One region of the Streptomyces sp. GD-15H genome, then DNA from elsewhere that is predicted to be linked to it. Evidence: riboswitches for the same ligand, from Rfam matches in the RefSeq annotation. Region 1 holds a riboswitch; each other region holds the start of a gene.
The links. Region 1 has a riboswitch for cyclic di-AMP ahead of WJ438_RS24825 (transglycosylase family protein). Riboswitches for the same ligand answer to the same signal wherever they lie in the genome.
Positions count from the first base shown of each region.

Region 1 (6,288 bases):
CACGCGGCCGACCGGGTGCTGTGCGCGGACGGTGCCCATCCGCAGCTGCCGTATCTGCGGGAAGCGGGGATAGCGGTCGCCGAGGTGTCCCCGGCCGCCGAGGACCTGGTCGACGCCTGCGCCGGCGGCCGGACCGTGGTCGTCGTGGCGACGGGCGAGGGCGAACCCGCCCTGACCGACGGCCTGGCCCGTCTCGCGGGCACCGGCCGCGTCCGGATGCCGGAGCTGGAACTGCTCCCCGCCTCCTACGACCTGCCGGGCGCCCGCCTGCTCGACCTCGTCCAGGTCATGGACCGCATCCGGGCCGAGTGCCCCTGGTCGTCACTGCAGACCCACAAGGGCCTGGCCAAGTACGGCATCGAGGAGGCGTACGAGCTCGTCGAGGCGATCGAGGAGGGCGACCGGGACGAACTGCGCGAGGAACTGGGCGACGTCCTCCTCCAGGTCGTCTTCCACGCCCGGATCGCCGAGGAGCACCCGGAGGAGCCCTTCTCCGTCGACGACGTGGCCGGCGGCATCGTCGCCAAGCTCATCCACCGCCACCCCCATGTCTTCGGCGACGAGACGGCGACCACCCCCGAGGAGGTCAAGGCGCACTGGCTGCGCACCAAGGCGGTCGAGAAGCGGCGCGCCTCGGTCACCGAGGGCGTCCCGCTCGGCCAGCCCGGCCTGGCCCTCGCCGCCAAACTGGCCTCCCGCGTCCGCACGGCGGGCCTGGACGTCCCCCTGCCTCAGGTGGAGGGCATCGGCTACGAACTGCTCGCCCTGGCGGTGCGGGCCGAGGCGGAGGGAGTCGACCCGGAGGCGGCCCTGCGCGCGGCGGCCCGCGCGTACCGGGACGCGATACGGGCCGCGGAAGGGGCCGGCGAGGAGACGGGCGGAAAGTAGACGGGCGGGGAGGGGACGGGGGGGGAGGGGACGGGGGGCCTTCGGGCGGGGAGGGGACGGATACGGTCGGAGGGTGACCGACCAGCCCCGGGCCCAGTCCGAGAACACCGCCCCCGAACTCTTCACCTGGGAGTTCGCGAGCAACCCCTACCCCGCCTACGCCTGGCTGCGCGAGCACGCGCCCGTGCACCGGACGCGGCTGCCCAGCGGGGTGGAGGCCTGGCTGGTCACCCGGTACGCCGACGCCAGGCAGACCCTCGCCGACCCCCGCCTCTCCAAGAACCCGGCGCACCACGACGAGCCCGCCCACGCCAAGGGCAAGACCGGCATCCCCGGTGAGCGCAAGGCCGAGCTGATGACGCATCTGCTCAACATCGACCCGCCGGACCACACCCGGCTGCGCAGGCTGGTCAGCAAGGCGTTCACGCCGCGCCGTGTCGCCGAGTTCGAGTCCCGGGTGCAGGAGCTCACCGACGGGCTCATCGACAGGTTCGCGGACCGCGGCTCCGCCGACCTCATCCACGAGTTCGCCTTCCCGCTCCCCATCTACGCCATCTGCGACCTGCTCGGCGTTCCACGGGAGGACCAGGACGACTTCCGGGACTGGGCGGGCATGATGATCCGTCACCAGGGGGGACCGAGGGGCGGGGTCGCCCGGTCGGTGAAGAAGATGCGCGGCTACCTGGCCGACCTGATCCACCGCAAGCGGGCGGCGCTGCCCGCTGAACCCGCCCCCGGCGAGGACCTCATCTCCGGCCTGATCCGCGCCTCCGACCACGGCGAGCACCTCACCGAGAACGAGGCCGCCGCCATGGCGTTCATCCTGCTGTTCGCCGGCTTCGAGACCACCGTCAACTTGATCGGCAACGGCACCTACGCCCTGCTCACCCACCCCGAGCAGCGCGACCGGCTGCAGAAGTCCCTCGCCGCCGGGGAGCGCGGGCTGTTGGAGACCGGCGTGGAGGAACTCCTTCGCTTCGACGGACCCGTGGAACTGGCCACCTGGCGGTTCGCCACCGAGGCGCTCACCCTTGGCGGGCAGCACATCGCGGCCGGCGACCCGGTTCTCGTCGTCCTGGCCGCCGCGGACCGCGATCCGGGGCGGTTCGCCGATCCCGACGTGCTCGACCTCGCACGGCGCGACAACCAGCATCTGGGGTACGGCCACGGCATCCACTACTGCCTGGGCGCTCCGCTGGCCCGGCTGGAGGGCCAGACCGCGCTCGCCACGCTGCTGACCCGGCTGCCGGACCTCAGGCTCGCGTCGGATCCGGCCGAACTGCGCTGGCGGGGCGGGCTCATCATGCGCGGACTGCGCACCCTGCCGGTGGAGTTCAGCCCTCCGCCGAAGTGACACCTTCGGGCGGCCGCCGAACCGACCCGCCGCACGGGGCCGTGACGGCCGCCGGGTCGCCGTCGAAATGGCCTTCGTGCGGCCTCCGTACGCCTCCGAAGTGACCGTCGGGCCCCCTCCGGACACGGTCCGTCGCCTCTTCGGTGGAGCGGCGCAGACATGACACTCGCTCAACTCTGTGATCTTCATGTGATCTGCGCGGCATGAACTTGTGACAAGTGATTGTCTGCGGCTACGTTCACCCCTCAAGCACGGTGCCTCGGTTGCACAGCTCCGCAGTTCGACTCGCCGTGCGGGTAACTGTTGTCCTGCGAAAGGTCTCCGCATGCTCTCCGGGAACGGTCGTCACCGTCGCCCTCGCCAGGCTCCGGCTCTTCTCGTCACTGCCGGAGTGACCGGCTCAGCCATCGCGATTCCGCTTCTCGGGCCGGCGGCGCCAGTGCGGCCGAGGGCTCGACCTGGGACCGGGTCGCGGAGTGCGAGTCCGGTGGCTCTTGGAGCCAGAACTCCGGCAACGGCTACTACGGCGGCCTGCAGTTGACCCAGGAGGACTGGGAGAAGTACGGCGGCCTCGACTACGCGTCCAGCGCCGACCAGGCCAGCCGCGGCCAGCAGATAGCCGTGGCCGAGAAGATCCTCGCCGACCAGGGGGTCGGCGCGTGGCGGGCCTGCGGCCTGCTGTCGGGCCTGAACGCCGACTCGGGCAAGGCCGTCATCGACATCGGCGCGGACGGCGGCTCGTCGTACGGCTCGTCCGGCACCGGAGACTCCGCCACTCCGTCGCCGTCCCGGCCCTCCGGCGCCTCGTCGGACAACAAGGGCACCGCGGGCGGCAAGGGGGAGAAGGCGGGCGAAGCGTCCAAGTCCGGCGGTTCGGACGCCGAACCCGGCGCCTCCCCCTCTGCTTCTGCTTCCGCTTCGCCCTCGGCCTCCGCTGAGGGGAACGACTCGGACAAGTCGGGGCAGGAGGTCGGTTCTTCGGAGTCGTCCGCGAGTGAGGCTCCCAGTGGTCGCCATCGCGGCGCCGGCGCCGAGGAAGAGGTGCGCGAGGACCGTGAGGCCGGAGCCCCCGGCCGGCACGCCTCACGCGGTCTCGGTTTCCCGCGCGGCCTCGACGTCTCGTCCCCGGCCGACAGGGTCCCCGTGGACGCCGGAAGCGACTCCTCGGCCGCCGCCGACTCCCTTGCGCTCGGCGGCGGATGGCTCGCCCGGTACAGCGGGGGTGACGAGGTCGTGGGTACGGCGGCCCCCAACCTCATCCTTCCCGGTCAGGCGCTTGCGCTCGGGTTCGGGTCGGGTGAGGGCTGACATCCGAAAGGGTGCGTCGATGACGGCAGTTGAGGTCACGGTTCGCGCTGAATGTCCGTTATAAAGGCGATGAGAGATAGGTCTCAGAAGCCCTGATCGTCTTTGATTATCCGCGGGGCGCGTGTCTACGGTCAGGACCGCTCGCCATCGCGGGCCCCGGCTGCCGCCACGCCGAATCCTGCCAGTGGCAGCACGGGAACACTCGTCGCGTCATGCGCCGTAGGCAGGAGCGGGGGACCCAAGGTAGGCGCCGTACCCGGTGATTGACGCCGGATGCGGCTAGGGGTGGAGCCGCGTCCCGGGAGGGACGCGGCCGGGCAACTCAACCGGCCCGAACCCGACAGCTCACCTCGTAGGCGTCGGTGAGGGGATCCATCCATGCTGTTCTCCGGCAAGGGCAAGCACCGTCGTCCGTCCAAGGCCACCCGTGTCATCGCCGTCGCCGGCGTCACCGGTGCCGCCGTCGCCGCCCCGCTGATGGCGGCCGGCAACGCTTCCGCCGCCACCGCCTCCGAGTGGGACACCGTCGCCCAGTGCGAGTCCGGCGGCAACTGGTCCATCAACACCGGCAACGGCTACTACGGCGGTCTGCAGTTCTCCGCCTCCACCTGGGCCGGCTACGGCGGTACGAAGTACGCCGCCACCGCCGACCAGGCCGGCAAGGCCCAGCAGATCGAGATAGCCGAGAAGGTCCTCGCGGGTCAGGGCAAGGGCGCCTGGCCGGTCTGCGGCAAGGGCCTGTCCAACGCCGCCTACACCGGTGGCGGGTCCGCCGAGGGCGCCGGCAGCTCCGAGAGCACCGGGAACCAGAACAGTGGTTCCCCGCAGAGGACCCAGGAGCAGAGCACCCAGGAGCAGAGCACCGGCTCCGCCCCCGAGCGCTCCACCGAGCAGAAGGCCTCCCGCTCCGAGGAGCGTCCGGCCGCCGAGAAGAAGACCGTCACCACCCCGACCGGCGAGAAGGTCGAGAAGGGCGACGGCGAGTACAAGGTCGTCAAGGGCGACACCCTCAGCTCGATCGCCGAGGAGCGCGACGTCGAGGGCGGCTGGAACAAGCTGTTCAAGCTGAACGACGACATCGTCGAGGACGCCGACCTCATCTACCCGGGCCAGCAGCTGCACCTGAAGTAAGGCAGCGGCCGCGGGCTCAGGGCTCCGTCCCCGCGGAGCCTCCCCCGTCCCCGCGGGGGCTCTCCCCCGCCCCGGTGCGTGTTCCCCGTACGCACCGGGGCGGGGCTTTTCCGTACGTGGCGGGGCCTTCCGGCGCTCGGTGCCGGTCGGCGGGCGCGAGGGTGATCCCGGTTTCCGGGCCCGTCTTTGTTCCGTTCGGAAACAATTTACTCTCGGTTCCGTCCGAGAGGCGGCCGACCGGATGGCCGATCGCCCGGAGCCGGATAGGCTCGGTTCCGCAGGGCCCCCGCGGCCCGGCTGATCCACGCCACATCCATGAAGGAGATGCTCGTGCCGTCCATCGACGTCGTCGTAGCCCGGGAAATCCTGGACTCCCGAGGCAACCCCACGGTCGAGGTCGAGGTCGGCCTCGACGACGGCAGCACGGGTCGTGCCGCCGTCCCGTCCGGCGCCTCCACCGGCGCCTTCGAGGCCATCGAACTCCGTGACGGCGACCCCGACCGTTACCAGGGCAAGGGAGTGGAGAAGGCCGTCCTGGCCGTCATCGAGCAGATCGGCCCGGAGCTCGTCGGCTACGACGCCACCGAGCAGCGCCTGATCGACCAGGCGATGTTCGACCTGGACGCCACCGACAACAAGGGCTCCCTCGGCGCCAACGCCATCCTCGGCGTCTCCCTGGCCGTCGCCCACGCCGCCTCCGAGGCCAGCGACCTGCCCCTCTTCCGCTACCTGGGCGGACCCAACGCGCACCTGCTGCCGGTGCCGATGATGAACATCCTCAACGGCGGCTCGCACGCGGACTCCAACGTGGACATCCAGGAGTTCATGATCGCCCCGATCGGCGCGGAGTCCTTCTCCGAGGCCCTGCGCTGGGGCACTGAGGTCTACCACACGCTGAAGAAGGTGCTGAAGGGTCGCGGCCTGTCCACCGGCCTCGGCGACGAGGGCGGCTTCGCCCCGAACCTCGGCTCCAACCGCGAGGCCCTCGACCTCATCCTCGAGGCCATCGAGGAAGCCGGTTACGCCCCGGGCGAGCAGATCGCCCTCGCGCTCGACGTCGCCGCCTCCGAGTTCCACAAGGACGGCACCTACCTCTTCGAGGGCAAGGAGCGCTCCGCCGCCGAGATGACGGAGTACTACGAGGGGCTCGTCGCGGACTACCCGCTCGTCTCCATCGAGGACCCGCTGTTCGAGGACGACTGGGACGGCTGGAAGGCCCTCACCGACAAGCTCGGCGACAAGGTCCAGATCGTCGGCGACGACCTGTTCGTCACCAACCCGGAGCGCCTGGCCCGCGGCATCGAGGAGGACGCCGCCAACGCGCTGCTGGTGAAGGTGAACCAGATCGGTTCGCTCACCGAGACCCTGGACGCCGTCGAGCTGGCCCAGCGCAACGGCTTCAAGTGCATGATGTCGCACCGCTCCGGCGAGACCGAGGACGTCACCATCGCCGACCTGGCCGTCGCCACCAACTGCGGCCAGATCAAGACCGGTGCCCCGGCCCGCTCCGAGCGCGTCGCCAAGTACAACCAGCTGCTGCGCATCGAGGAGATCCTCGACGACGCCGCGGTGTACGCGGGCCGCAGCGCCTTCCCGCGGTTCCGCAA
Region 1 covers NZ_CP149447.1:5,209,276-5,215,563, forward strand. The annotation lists gene WJ438_RS24810 (nucleoside triphosphate pyrophosphohydrolase) at 1-888, shown strand, start outside; gene WJ438_RS24815 (cytochrome P450) at 962-2,242, shown strand; partial or broken gene WJ438_RS24820 (transglycosylase family protein) at 2,568-3,550, shown strand; cyclic di-AMP (ydaO/yuaA leader) riboswitch at 3,756-3,924, shown strand; gene WJ438_RS24825 (transglycosylase family protein) at 3,929-4,681, shown strand; gene eno (phosphopyruvate hydratase) at 5,012-6,288, shown strand, end outside.

Region 2 (6,288 bases), 1.5 Mb from region 1:
GGGGCCCGGGTCCCGGCCAGGCGGCCCACGAGCCGTGTGATCCATTCCTGTGCGAACCGGTCGCGGCGCCCGGTCCTGCGGTACTGGGCCGACTTCCACCCGATGAGAGCGCGCAGCGCGGCCGGTTCGCGTTCGTCGAAGACGAACCGCACGGGTCCGGCCTGGCGGCCGAGTCTGCGCTCCTTGGTCAGCGTTGTCTTCAGGAACTTCGGCGACCGGGTGCGCAGTACGGACTCGTAGGTCTCGTAACCCTTCTCCACGTCGATGACATAGGTGGCGTGCTCCTCGGCCGCGTGCGGGACGAACAGGGCTTGGTCCGCCTCCAAGTTGTCGAAGGCGAAGCTCGACACCGAGCAGTCGCGCAGCAGTTCACCGGTCTCCAGGACGAGGCCCGGACGCAGGACGGCGCCCTGACAGTCCGATACCCCGAGCCCGACCGCCCGGCCCTGCCCCCACGCGCCCCGCTCGTACGGCAGGAAGCCGACCGGTTCGGCGGACGCCCCCTCGTACAGGACCGCCACCCGGGCCTGCGGCCGCACCCGGGACACGGCGGTGGCGAACTCCGGTTCCATGAAAGGGCTGCGGGGTGCGTCCGTCGCGGCGCGCAGCTCACGCCAGCGTTTCCGCTCCCCCTCCCCGAGCTCCTCGAGCCTCAGCACACGTGTGCGTCCACTGCTCACCTGACCCCCCGATCAAGTCCCCCCGGACACTTGGAAGGTACCGCCCGGGACCACCGGGACGGTAGGTGGCGGACCATGTTGTTGCCAAGTGGTGCAGAGGCCTTTGACAGGCCCGTACCCGGTGATGACGGAAGCGGCCGGGCGCGCGGCCGTGACGAGGCGGTCGCACGGTGGTGGGACAGCGGTCGCGCGGCGATGGTCCGGCGGTGGGGGCGCAGGATAAGGGCCGGGGGTGTGCGGACGGAGGTGTTCCGGGTGAGGGTGAGTCGGGCAGGCGTGGTGTCCGTATTCTCTGATCATGGCCGCACCCACCGCTTATTCACTCATCGCCACCGACCTGGACGGGACGCTGCTGCGCGGCGACGACTCTCTTTCCGACCGGTCCCTCGCCGCACTCGCACTGGTGACGCGGGCCGGTGCCCGGCATCTCGTGGTGACGGGCCGCCCGGTGCCCAGAGTGCGGCCGCTCCTGGACGAGCTGGGGAGCACGGGACTCGCGGTGTGCGGACAGGGCTCGCAGGTGTACGACGCCGGCGCGAACCGGCTGCTCCACTCCGTCACGCTGGACCGGGAACTGGCGGAGACCGCGCTCGGCAAGATCGAGGCAGAGGTGGGGGAGGTGTACGCCGCGGTCGACCAGGACGGGGCCGACGGACTCACCCTGATCGAGCCGGGCTATCGGATGCCGCACCCGACGCTGCCCGCCGTGCGGGTCGGCCGACGGGACGGTCTGTGGGTCCTGCCGATCAGCAAGGTGCTGTTGCGCCACCCCTACCTGACCGACGACGAGTTGGCGGCGACGGCGCGTTCGGTGGTCGGTTCGCTGGCCACGGTCACCATGTCGGGACCGGGCACGGTGGAGCTCCAGCCGTGCGGTGTCACCAAGGCGACGGGGCTGGCGCTGGCCGCCGAGCATCTGGGGCTGAGTCGGGAACGGACCCTCGCCTTCGGCGACATGCCCAACGACATCCCGATGTTCGACTGGGCGGCCCACGGTGTCGCCATGGCCAACGCGCACCCCGAGCTGAAGGCGGTGGCCGACGAGATCACCACGACGAACGAGGACGACGGCGTGGCCGCCGTCCTCGAGCGGTTGTTCGGCGGGGCGGAGCGGGGCGGCACGCGCCCCCACACGTGCCGCCCCGCCCTCCGCCCCGGCGGGTGACCCCTCGGGCCGGGTGTGCCCTGGTGCGCCCGGGTGTCTCAGTAGGCGCCGAAGACGTTGTCGATCGAGCCGTAGCGGTCCGCCGCGTAGTTGCAGGCAGCCGTGATGTTCGCGACCGGGTCGAACGGGTCGAAGGCCGTGCCGGGCACGTGGTACGCCTGGAAGGTCGGGTCGATGACCTGCAGCAGGCCCTTCGACGGGGTGCCGGCGACGGCGTTGGAGTCCCACAGGTTGACGGCCTGCGGGTTGCCGGAGGACTCCCGCAGGATGTTGCGGTGGATGGAGTCGTAGCTGCCGGGGATGCCGTGCTGCGCCATGATCGACAGCGACTCGCGGATCCAGCCGTCGAGGTTGTCCGGGTACGCCGTCTCGGATCCGGCGGCGGCCGGGGCGGACGACGCGGGCGCGGCGGGAGCGGCGGAGGCGCTGGTGGCGCCGAACACCGGGAGGGCGATCACGGCGACGCCGGCGACGGCGAGGGAGCGGACGAGGCGGGTGCGGCCGAAGCGGCGCTGACCGGATGCGGGCATGGCGGGCATGTATGCGTTCCTCTCCTACGCCTACGAGGTGAGCTGTCGGGTTCGGGCGGGAGAGTGCCCGGCCGTGCCCCTGCGGGCATGGCTTCACCCCGAGCCGTCCCGGCGCGAACCGGTCCGGCGGCTTACCTGGGTCCCCCGCTCCTGCCGTGCGTGAGTGAGTTGATCGATGGGTGGTGCGGGCGGCGGCAGGATTCGGCGTCCGCCCGACAGGCCGGGAACGTATGCGAGAGCACATGTCGGGAACAAGTGCGAACGTCACGGATAACGCCGGTTGATCTTTCCTTGGGTTGTTTGGGGGGCTTGATCCTTTGCGGGCGTCAACGGTCAACTCGCGCTCGATGGAAGGGGAAACGTCCCCACGTGCGAGTCGCGTGCGGGTCGGGATGCGCGTGACCGACCTCACTGGCCGCACCGCGCGGGCGCATTTGCCGCCAACAGGAATTTGCATAGCAAATACGGCAAATCGGGCACCGGGGTGGGCGGGGTGGACTGCGTGCCGAGATGCGGCTCGGTGCGTGTCCGGCGCATGCGTGAGGCGCGTCCGGAAAGTCGATGAATGTCCTGTGCTGTCAACTGGTCGGAAACGATCTGGTGGTGTTCCGGTATCGGAGGGCGCCGTGACGTGCCGTCCACGCGTGCGCAAGTGAATTTGGGGAATGTGGGTGCTGGCGGTGATCGAAACATGACCGGATACGCTGACTCGAGTGATGTCAGCGACCTGTCGACAAGCAGCGCAAGACGTCTGAGCGCCAGTGGACACCAGCAGACAGGAGACCCCTCGTGACCGTCGTCGGGCCATTCGGGCTGAGCGTGCGGGACCAGGCTCTGGAAGCCGCTGTCCAGGCCGGGATGACGGCTGTCGAGGAAGGGCTGCTCGAGGCCACCAAGAGTGAGGTCCCCTTCATCACGGGTGCCGCCCAGCACCTGGTGCGGGCAGGCGGCAAGCGGTTCCGGCCGCTGCTCGTGATGCTCGCCGCCCAGTTCGGCGACCCCTACGCGCCCGGCGTCGTACCGTCCGCCGTGGTCGTGGAGCTGACCCACCTGGCCACGCTGTACCACGACGACGTGATGGACGACGCCGGTGTGCGGCGCGGGGTGCCCAGCGCGAACACCCGCTGGGGCAACTCCGTCGCGGTCCTCACCGGCGACTTCCTCTTCGCGCGCGCCTCGCACATCCTGGCCGACCTCGGGCCGGAGGCCGTACGGGTACAGGCGGGGGCGTTCGAGCGGCTGGTCACCGGTCAGATCCTGGAGACCGCGGGGCCGCAGGACGGCCGCGATCCGATCGACCACTACCTGGACGTCCTCGGCGGCAAGACCGGCTCACTGGTCGCCGTCTCGTGCCGGTTCGGCGCCATGATGTCCGGCGCGGACGACACGGTCGTGGACGTGCTGACCCAGTACGGCGAGCGGCTCGGGATCGCCTTCCAGCTCGCCGACGACGTGCTGGACATCGCCTCCGACTCCCACGAGTCCGGCAAGACCCCGGGCACCGACCTGCGCGAGGGCATTCCGACGCTGCCCGTGCTGCGGCTGCGCGAGCGAGCGGCCCGGCTGGGCCTGCCCGAGGACATCGCGCTGTGCGAGCTGCTGGACTCCGATCTCAGGGACGACGGCCGGCACGCCGAGGCCCTGCGCCTGCTGCGCGCGCACCCCGCGCTGGAGCAGGCCCGCCGGGACACCGTGCGCTATGCGCAGGAGGCGCGCGCGGCGCTGGCGCCGCTGCCGGAGTGCGACGTGAAGACGGCCCTGGCCGAGCTGTGCGACGCGGTGGTGCACCGGGCCGGCTGACCGCCCGCCACCCTCCCTCGACCCCTACTGGTCGGGGGAGGAAACACCTCCTCGTGTCATACCGCAGCAGTACACGGAGTTGAGTCCGGGGTCTGACGCTTCCGCCTGCGGGGTTTGATCAGATGGAGCACGACGGACACCACTCCTCACCGATTCGGGTGAGAATGGCGGCTCAGGGTGTGACTGGTGCGAGGAACACGAGACGCAGGCCGCCGCCGACCACGGAGGTAAGGCACATATGGCACCGTACGAATCCGACGACACGACGACCGCGGGGACGACCCGCGAGCCGGGCGCGGGCGGGCGCAGGGCCGCGCGGTACATCGTCCCGGTCACGGTGATGGGAGTGGCGGCCGCGACCATCGGGCTCGTCCCCGCGATCGCGGACTCAGGCGACCCGGACCTGCCGAAGATCACCGCCGCGCAGCTCATCGAGAAGATAGCCGAGTCGGACACCGAACAGCTGTCCGGCACCGTGAAGATCACCACCGACCTCGGACTGCCGGACCTCGGGGGCCTGGAGAGCAGCCTGGCCTCCGGCGCCATGGGGCGGGGCGAGGGCGGCTCGTCCGCCGACCCGTCCGCCAAGCTCACCGAGCTGGCCTCCGGCACGCACACCCTGCGCGTCGCGGTCGACGGCCCCGACCGGCAGAAGGTGTCGCTGCTCGAGAACGCCGCCGAGTACAGCCTGATCCACAACGGCAAGGACGTCTGGGGCTACGACAGCGAGTCCCACGAGGTCTACCACGGCACCGTCGATGAGTCCGCCGAGGACGAGGACCGGGAGCACCAGCCCCCGGCCATGCCGAAGGACTTCGCCGAGGAGGTGCTGAAGTCGGTCGACGACACCACGTCCGTCACCGTCGACGGCACCGCGCAGGTGGCCGGTCGCGACGCCTACAAGCTGGTGGTCAAGCCCAAGCAGTCCGGTTCCACGGTCGGTGTGATCAGCATCGCGGTGGACCACAGGACCGGGACGCCGCTGAAGTTCACGCTGACCCCGGCGAGCGGCGGTGCCGCCGTCGTGGATGTCGGCTTCACCAAGGTCAGCTTCGACCGGCCGGCCGCGTCGACCTTCGACTTCACCCCGCCCAAGGGCGCCAAGGTGACGGAGGAAGGGGCCCTGGAGGAGGGGGAGAAGGGCAGGGAGCTCACCGGCAAGCCGCAGGGTGCCCCCAAGTCCGAGGAGGACCTCGCCGAGGGACTCGACGGGCTGAAGATGCTCGGCGAGGGCTGGAACTCCGTCGCCACCTTCGACACCGGCGCCGAGGGGGGTCTGCCGACCGGCTCCGAGGGCGGTGACCTCGGCGGCTTCCTCGGCTCGCTCGGCGACCAGGTGAAGGGCGAGTTCGGCACGGGCACCGTGTTCAGCACCCGCCTGGTCAACGCCCTGTTCACCGAGGACGGCAAGGTCTACGCCGGCGCCGTCACGAAGGACGCGCTGGTGAAGGCTGCCAACGAGGCGAAGTAGCGGGGGATGCAGGCCCCTGGGACCTCCTGACGAGGCGACAGGGCCGGCCCGGTGGGGCACGACGGGGGACGAGGGAGCCGGCGGGTGAGGCAGGTACGGATGACGGCTCATCGTCACCCGCGGGCTCACCAAGCGCTACCGCGGCGGACGGCTCGCCGTCGACGGTCTCGATCCGACCGTCCCGGCCGGCAGCGTCTTCGGCTTCCTCGGTCCCCACGGCTCCGGCAGGACCACCACCGTCCGCACGCCGATGCCCGTCCACTGGGACGACTTGGTGAAGAACCTCGGCCTTCAGGCCCTGTACGCGCTGGTGTTCGGCTCGGCGGCCCGGGCGAGGTTCACGAAGAAGGACATCACCGCATAGAACCGCCTGGACCCGAGGGACCCGCCCCCGCTCCTGCGCCGCTCGCACCCCGCCGTTCCGCCGCCCGTGCCACGGCGAGCAGCAGCGCCTCCCGCCCGTGCGGTGCCACCAGTTGGAGCCCCGCCGGGCAGCCGTCGCTGCCGAACCCGGCCGGGAGGCTCAGCGCGGGGTGCCCGCTCACGTTGAACGCCCAGGTGAGCGAGGTGGAGTAGACGTCACCGGGGCCCTCGTGGCCGTGCGGCGCGGTAGGCGCCGTGGGCGTCAGCAGCAACTCGGCG
Region 2 covers NZ_CP149447.1:3,734,836-3,741,123, reverse strand. The annotation lists gene WJ438_RS17440 (GNAT family N-acetyltransferase) at 1-659, opposite strand, end outside; gene WJ438_RS17435 (HAD family hydrolase) at 979-1,845, shown strand; gene WJ438_RS17430 (transglycosylase SLT domain-containing protein) at 1,884-2,375, opposite strand; cyclic di-AMP (ydaO/yuaA leader) riboswitch at 2,388-2,551, opposite strand; gene WJ438_RS17425 (polyprenyl synthetase family protein) at 3,165-4,175, shown strand; gene WJ438_RS17420 (LolA family protein) at 4,414-5,646, shown strand; partial or broken gene WJ438_RS17415 (ABC transporter ATP-binding protein) at 5,756-5,899, shown strand; gene WJ438_RS17410 (amidase family protein) at 6,000-6,288, opposite strand, start outside.
Region 2: it holds a riboswitch for cyclic di-AMP, as region 1 does, so the genes downstream of both, WJ438_RS17430 (transglycosylase SLT domain-containing protein) here and WJ438_RS24825 (transglycosylase family protein) in region 1, are expected to answer to the same signal.

Region 3 (6,288 bases), 2.1 Mb from region 1:
ACGCCTCCGCGCAAGCTCCCGCACCCGAGGGTGCCGTACCGCAGACCCCGCCGTCGTCGTGCGACCCGCACCCGCCCACCCGGTGCCCGGGCAGGGTCACCTGGTCGGTGCCCTCCACCTCGAACCCGGCGTCCGCGATCATCTCCAGGTCGGCCCGTCCCGCCTGGCCCTCGCTGGTGAGGTAGTCGCCGAGGAAGATCGAGTTGGCCAGGTGCAGCGCGAGCGGCTGCATCGTGCGCAGGTGCACCTCCCGGCCGCCCGCGATCCGCACCTCGACGTCCGGGCACACGAACCGCACCATCGCCAGGATCCTGAGGCACCGCTGTGGGGTGAGGTTCCACTCCTCGGCGAGCGGTGTGCCCTCGAACGGGATCAGGAAGTTCACCGGCACCGAGTCGGGGTCCAGTTCGCGCAGCGAGAACACCACGTCGACCAGATCCGTGTCGCTCTCACCCATGCCGGCGATCAGCCCGGAGCAGGCGGACAGGCCGGCCGCGTGCGCCTTGTGCACGGTGTCCACCCGGTCGGCGTACGTGTGCGTCGTGGTGATGTCCCCGTAGGTGGCCTCGGAGGTGTTGAGGTTGTGGTTGTAGGCGTCCGCCCCCGCCTCGCGCAGCCGCTCCGCCTGGCCGTCGGAAAGCAGACCGAGGCAGGCGCACACCTCGACGCCCTCGTTGCCCTCCTTGATCGCCTTGATGGTGTCGGAGACCCGGTCCACGTCACGGTCGGTCGGACCCCGGCCGCTGGCCACCAGGCACACCCGCTTGGCGCCGCCCGCCAGCCCGGCCGCGGCCGCCTCCGAGGCCTGCTCGGGCTTGAGCCAGGTGTACTTGAGGATGTCGGCCTTGGAACCGAGCCGCTGGGAACAGTAGGAGCAGTCCTCCGGGCACAGGCCCGACTTGAGGTTGACCAGATAGTTGAGTTTCACCCGTCGGCCGAACCAGTGCCGCCGCACCTTCCCGGCCGCGGCCACCACGTCGAGCAGGTCGTCGTCGGACGTCCCGAGGACGGCCAGCGCTTCCTCACGGGTCGGCGTCTCGCGCCGAAGCCCCTTGTCCACCAGCGTGTTCAGCAGGTCCATGAGAGCCGATCCTGTCCTATTCGGCCGCCGTGGCCAAGGAGGGTTCGTACAACAGAGGCGCTTCCGGGTGTGGGCATGGCCACACGATGGTCCGCAGGTGGTCCCGCTAAGGTCTGTGCATTGCCTACAAAAGCACCGGAGGACCGATGGCGTTCGGGTGGATCGGCGAACAGGCGGAGCTGCGGCGCCGGGCCGGACTCGTACGGACCCTGCGCCCACGGGCCGCCGACGCGCCGCTCCTCGATCTGGCGAGCAACGACTACCTGGGTCTGGCCCGCCATCCGGAGGTCACCGAGGGCGCGGCACGGGCCGCGCGGACCTGGGGCGGCGGGGCGACCGGGTCCCGGCTCGTCACCGGCACCACCGAACTGCACACCGCGCTGGAAAGCGAACTGGCGGACTTCTGCGGCTTCGAGGCGGCCCTCGTCTTCTCCTCCGGCTACGCGGCCAACCTCGCCGCCGTCACCGCGCTGGCCCCGCACGGTTCGCTGATCGTGTCCGACGCGGGCAACCACGCCTCGCTGATCGACGGCTGCCGACTGGCCCGCGGCGGGACGCGGATCGCGGCGCACGGCGACCCGGACGCCGTGCGCAAGGCGCTGGACGGGCACGACGGACCGGCCGTCGTGGTGTCCGACACGGTCTTCTCGGTCGACGGGGACGCCGCCCCGCTCACCGCGCTGGCCGAGGCGTGCCGGGAGCACGGCGCGGGACTGGTGCTCGACGACGCCCACGGCCTCGGGGTGCTCGGCGACGGAGGGCGCGGCGCCCCGCACGCGGCCGGACTCGCCGGCGCCGACGACGTCGTCGCGACGGTCACGCTGTCCAAGTCGCTCGGCAGCCAGGGCGGGGCGGTGCTCGGCCCGGCGCGGGTCGTCGAACATCTGGTCAACGTGGCCCGGACGTTCATCTTCGACACGGGCCTCGCCCCCGCGGCCGCCGGCGCCGCACTGTCGGCGCTCCGGCTGCTGCGCCGGGAACCCGGGCGTGCCGCACGGGCGGGCGAGGTGGCGCGCGAACTGCACGGACGGCTGACGACCGCGGGTCTTCGAGCGGTACGTCCCGACGCCGCGGTCGTCTCCGTGCGTGCCCCGTCCCCGGAGCAGGCCGTGCGATGGGCGGCCGACTGCCGGGCGGCCGGCCTGTCCGTGGGCTGCTTCCGTCCTCCTTCCGTGCCCGACGGCATCTCACGGCTCAGACTGACCGCCCGCGCGGACCTGTCCGGGGCCGAGATCGAACGCGCTGTACAGGTGGTCGACGAGACGCGGCCATGAGTCGGCGGGGCACGGCCGTGGGTCGCTCGACCACGGATGGTTCGGTCGGTGGTGCCGGACGGATGGGCGGGTCGGTGGTGCTGCCGGTCAGCGGAGCGCGGCCACGAACTCCGCCCAGCTCGCGGGGGAGATGAGCAGCGCGGGTCCGGCCGGGTCCTTGGAATCGCGCACGGCGAGCAGCCCGGCACCCGGGCCGGTGGCCGGCCGGGCCGTCTCGACGCAGTTGTTCGCGCCCGTGCTGTAGCTGCTGCGCAGCCACCGCACACCGTGCAGATCGGTGCTTGAGGGAAGGGTCCGAGGCGGTGCGAACATCGTGCCTCCTCACACGCCGGCAGCTGTCCCGGCGATGAAATCCAACGAGTCCTCGGGCGAAAGGGCGTGGATCGAAAGGGCGTGGAAAGCCTCCGAGTACACCCGGAGGTCTTCTTTCCGCTCGAGATAGAGGCTACTCGTCAAGTGGTCGAGAACTACAACGTCCAGATCAGAAGTGCGCGAAAATGAGAAGATTACGAAAGGCCCGGTGACGCCGATGTGCGCCCCGGCCGTGAACGGCAGGACCTGGAGCCGCACTTGAGGGAGGCGTGCCGCCTCCACGAGCCGGTTCAGCTGCCGGGTCATCACGCCGGGACCGCCGACCTCCCGGCGCAGCACCGCCTCGTCCAGGACGGCGGTCAGCTCCAGGGGCGGCTCCGCCCGCAGCACGTCCTGCCGGGCCAGCCGCACTTCCACCAGCGTGTCCAGCCGCTCCTCCGAGGCACCCTCCAGCGCGGCCTCGGTCACCGCCCGCGCGTACTCGGGTGTCTGCAACAGCCCGGGAACCACCGTGGTCTCCAGCGTGCGCATCGCACTGGCCTGGGACTCCAGGCTGATGAAGTCCCGGTAGGTGGGCGGCAGTACCCCCCGGTACGCGTGCCACCAGTGATGCCGTCCGCCGCTGTCGTCGGATCCCGCCAGCACCAGCAGCAGCTCTCGCAACTGGCGATCGGTCAGGCCGTAGGCGTCGAGCAGTAACCGCACATCGGCCGGTTTCACCCCGCTCGTGCCCGTCTCGATCCGACTCACCTTCGACTGGTGCCAGCCCACCAGCCGGGCCGCCTCACCACTCGTGAACCCCGCCGACGTGCGCAGCGAGCGCAGTTCGGCGCCCAGTTTCCGGCGGCGCACCGCGGGACCGTGCTGCATGGTTTCCCCCTTACTCCCTACGAGCCACCCGAATACGGTCTCTCGTCGCAGAGTTCACCGCTTTGAGCGACAGATATATGCATATCTTGGCCGTATCGTCGCCCACGCCCTGTGCGGATGGCAGTCTGGCGACGAAGTACCAGTGCGGGACCGTACTCGAATCGGCCGCTCCGTGTCGGACTGCGGGCCCGGGGGAAAGGGACGACGTCGCCATGGCAGACCATCTGGAAGCATCCATCACTCTGCCGAGCGATCCAGCCTCGGTTTCCGCCGCGCGCGCCCATGTGGTGGGCACGCTGGCGGAGTGGGGCATGCCGGCGGACACGGAAGTCTCCGACACCATCCGGCTGATCGTGTCCGAACTGGCCACCAACGCCGTGCAGCACACCTTCGGGCAGTCACCCACGTTCACGGTGGACATCGCCCTCGACCACGACGAGCGGTTGCGCGTCGGAGTCACCGACAGTCATCCGAGGTTCCCCAAGTGGCTTCCCGCCGCGGTCCAGCAGGACAACGGCCGGGGGCTGGTCATCATCCGCTGGCTGACCGCGGAATGCGGGGGCAGGATGAGGGTCCGCCCCACCAGGGAGGGCGGCAAGACCATCTCCGTCGTGCTCCCGTGGACCGTCCCGGCCGAGCGGGTCACGCCGGCGGGGCAGCAGGAGCCGTAGGGGCCACGGCGGAGGACCGCAGCGGAACAGCACGGCGGAGCGGTGCAGCCTCAGCCGCTTCGGTGGCTGTCCGACGGGGTGGCGGGGCGGCGGCAGGGGAAGTGCCGCCGCCCCCGCGGATCAACTGACCCGGCCGTACATGACGCTGCGGGTCCAGATCTTCTGCAGGCGTACCACGTCCCCGGTCTTCGGGGCGTGCCAGATCTTGCCCTGACCCGCGTAGATGCCGACGTGGTAGATGTTCCGGCCCGAGTGGAAGAACACCAGATCGCCCACCTTGCGGTGGGTGGCCGAGATCTGGCGTGTCTTGTTGTACTGCTGGGCGGCGGTGCGTGGCAGTTGCTTGCCCGCCTTCTTGTACGAGTAGAGGGTCAGGCCGGAGCAGTCGAAGCGGGACGGTCCGGTGGCGCCCCACCGGTAGGGCGCCCCCTTCTTGGACGCCGCGACGTTGAGAGCCTTGACGGCCGAACTCGCGGCCGTCGCCTCCGAGGCGGCACCGGGAACAACGATCGAGCCGCCCACGGCGGCGAGGGTGAGGGCCGAGGCCGTGCCGGCCCGGGCCATGAGAGACGGGACACGATTGAGCGCGGTCATGCGCAACCCTTCGTCAGCCGCCTGTGAAGGATGACCTGTCGGATTCGGGCTGGCGAAGTTGCCCGGCCGCACACGTGCGGCTTCACCCCAAGGGCAGCTCGGGACGGGAATCCCCGCTCCGGCGACCCGTTGTGCTCGGGTCCTCCACTCCTGCCGATCCACTCCTGTCGACCGGTCATCCGGGCGGCGGCAGGACTCGGCGTCCGCCCGGATCGCCCCGCCGCGGCGGCGGGGGCTTGTCGTCAGTCAGCGATCTTGGCAACGGTTGGCCCGAAATCCCACTGGAGCCGGTGGTTTGTGTTGTTACTCACCACTCATCCGTTCGGGTGGGCAGCGCTGTGTCCGGGCTGTCGTCCAGAGTGCCGAGGAGCCCCGGACCAGCATCGGAATACTTGGTTTCGAAACGGGGCGCGCGCGGTGCGCAACCTTGGCGGCCCGAAAAGAAGTCGTGCGTCTACGCCGCTTGGGGGTAAGCCTTTTGGTCCGTTTCAACTCCGGTGCGGACGTGCGCCGGCGCACGCCCCGCCCGGACCGGTACGGGCGTCAACTGCCGGAGCCCGGTGGCAGGGTGACGCGGGCCGTGCGCCGCTCGCCGTCCAGCACCCGCAACGCACGGGCCAGGGTGGCGGCGTGCAGTTCGGTCTCGCCGCGCCCGTGCATCAGGGCCAGCGCGTCGCGCAGGGCGACGGCCCTGCCGACCAGCGCCTGCGCGGCACGCAGTCCCCGGTAGGTGTCGCCGTCGCGAGCCGGGTTGATCCGGCCGAGCAGGTCGACGGCCTCGAGGTAACGGTCGATCAACTCGGCCTCGGCGCGGGTCAGCGCGGGCAGCGGCGGCAGCTCGGGTGGCAGCATCGGCGACTCACCTCCTGCCGGGGGTGGGCTGCCGGCCCTTGCGGCCGGTCATGATCCGGTCCGCGAGGCCGTAGTCCACCGCCGCCCGGGCGTCGAGGACCGTGTCCCGTTCGATGTCCGACCGTGCCTGCTCCGGAGTGCGGTGGGTGTGCCGGACCAGCATCTCCTCGATCCGGGCCCGAACGCGCGTCAGCTCCTCGGCCTGGACCGCCAGGTCGCTCGCCTGACCCTCCACCGGCTCCGTCAGAGCGGGCTGACGGAGCACCAGCCGCGCCCCGGGCAGGACGTACCGCTTGCCCGGCGTCCCGGCGGCCAGCAGCAGCGCGGCTGTCCCGGCCGCCTGGCCCAGGCAGACCGTCTCCACCTCGCAGGTGAGGTAGCGCAGGGTGTCGTGGATCGCAGACATGGCGTGGAAGGAGCCGCCGGGCGAGTTGACGTAGAGGGAGATGTCCCGGTCGGGGTCCCGGTGCTCCAGGTACATGAACTGGGCGATCACGTCGTTCGCGGAGGTCTCGTCGATCGGTGTCCCGAGGAGGACGATCCGCTCCTCCATCAGCTTCGAGTGCGGATCCGTGCTCCGGCGCCCGGACGCCGTGTGTTCGGTGAACTCGGGCAGCGCGTGGCGGGCGGACGA
Region 3 covers NZ_CP149447.1:7,334,237-7,340,524, forward strand. The annotation lists gene bioB (biotin synthase BioB) at 1-1,081, opposite strand, end outside; gene WJ438_RS34625 (8-amino-7-oxononanoate synthase) at 1,228-2,355, shown strand; gene WJ438_RS34630 (DUF397 domain-containing protein) at 2,443-2,667, opposite strand; gene WJ438_RS34635 (helix-turn-helix domain-containing protein) at 2,677-3,537, opposite strand; gene WJ438_RS34640 (ATP-binding protein) at 3,750-4,208, shown strand; gene WJ438_RS34645 (C40 family peptidase) at 4,329-4,802, opposite strand; cyclic di-AMP (ydaO/yuaA leader) riboswitch at 4,806-5,014, opposite strand; gene WJ438_RS34650 (hypothetical protein) at 5,346-5,654, opposite strand; gene WJ438_RS34655 (ATP-dependent Clp protease proteolytic subunit) at 5,662-6,288, opposite strand, start outside.
Region 3: it holds a riboswitch for cyclic di-AMP, as region 1 does, so the genes downstream of both, WJ438_RS34645 (C40 family peptidase) here and WJ438_RS24825 (transglycosylase family protein) in region 1, are expected to answer to the same signal.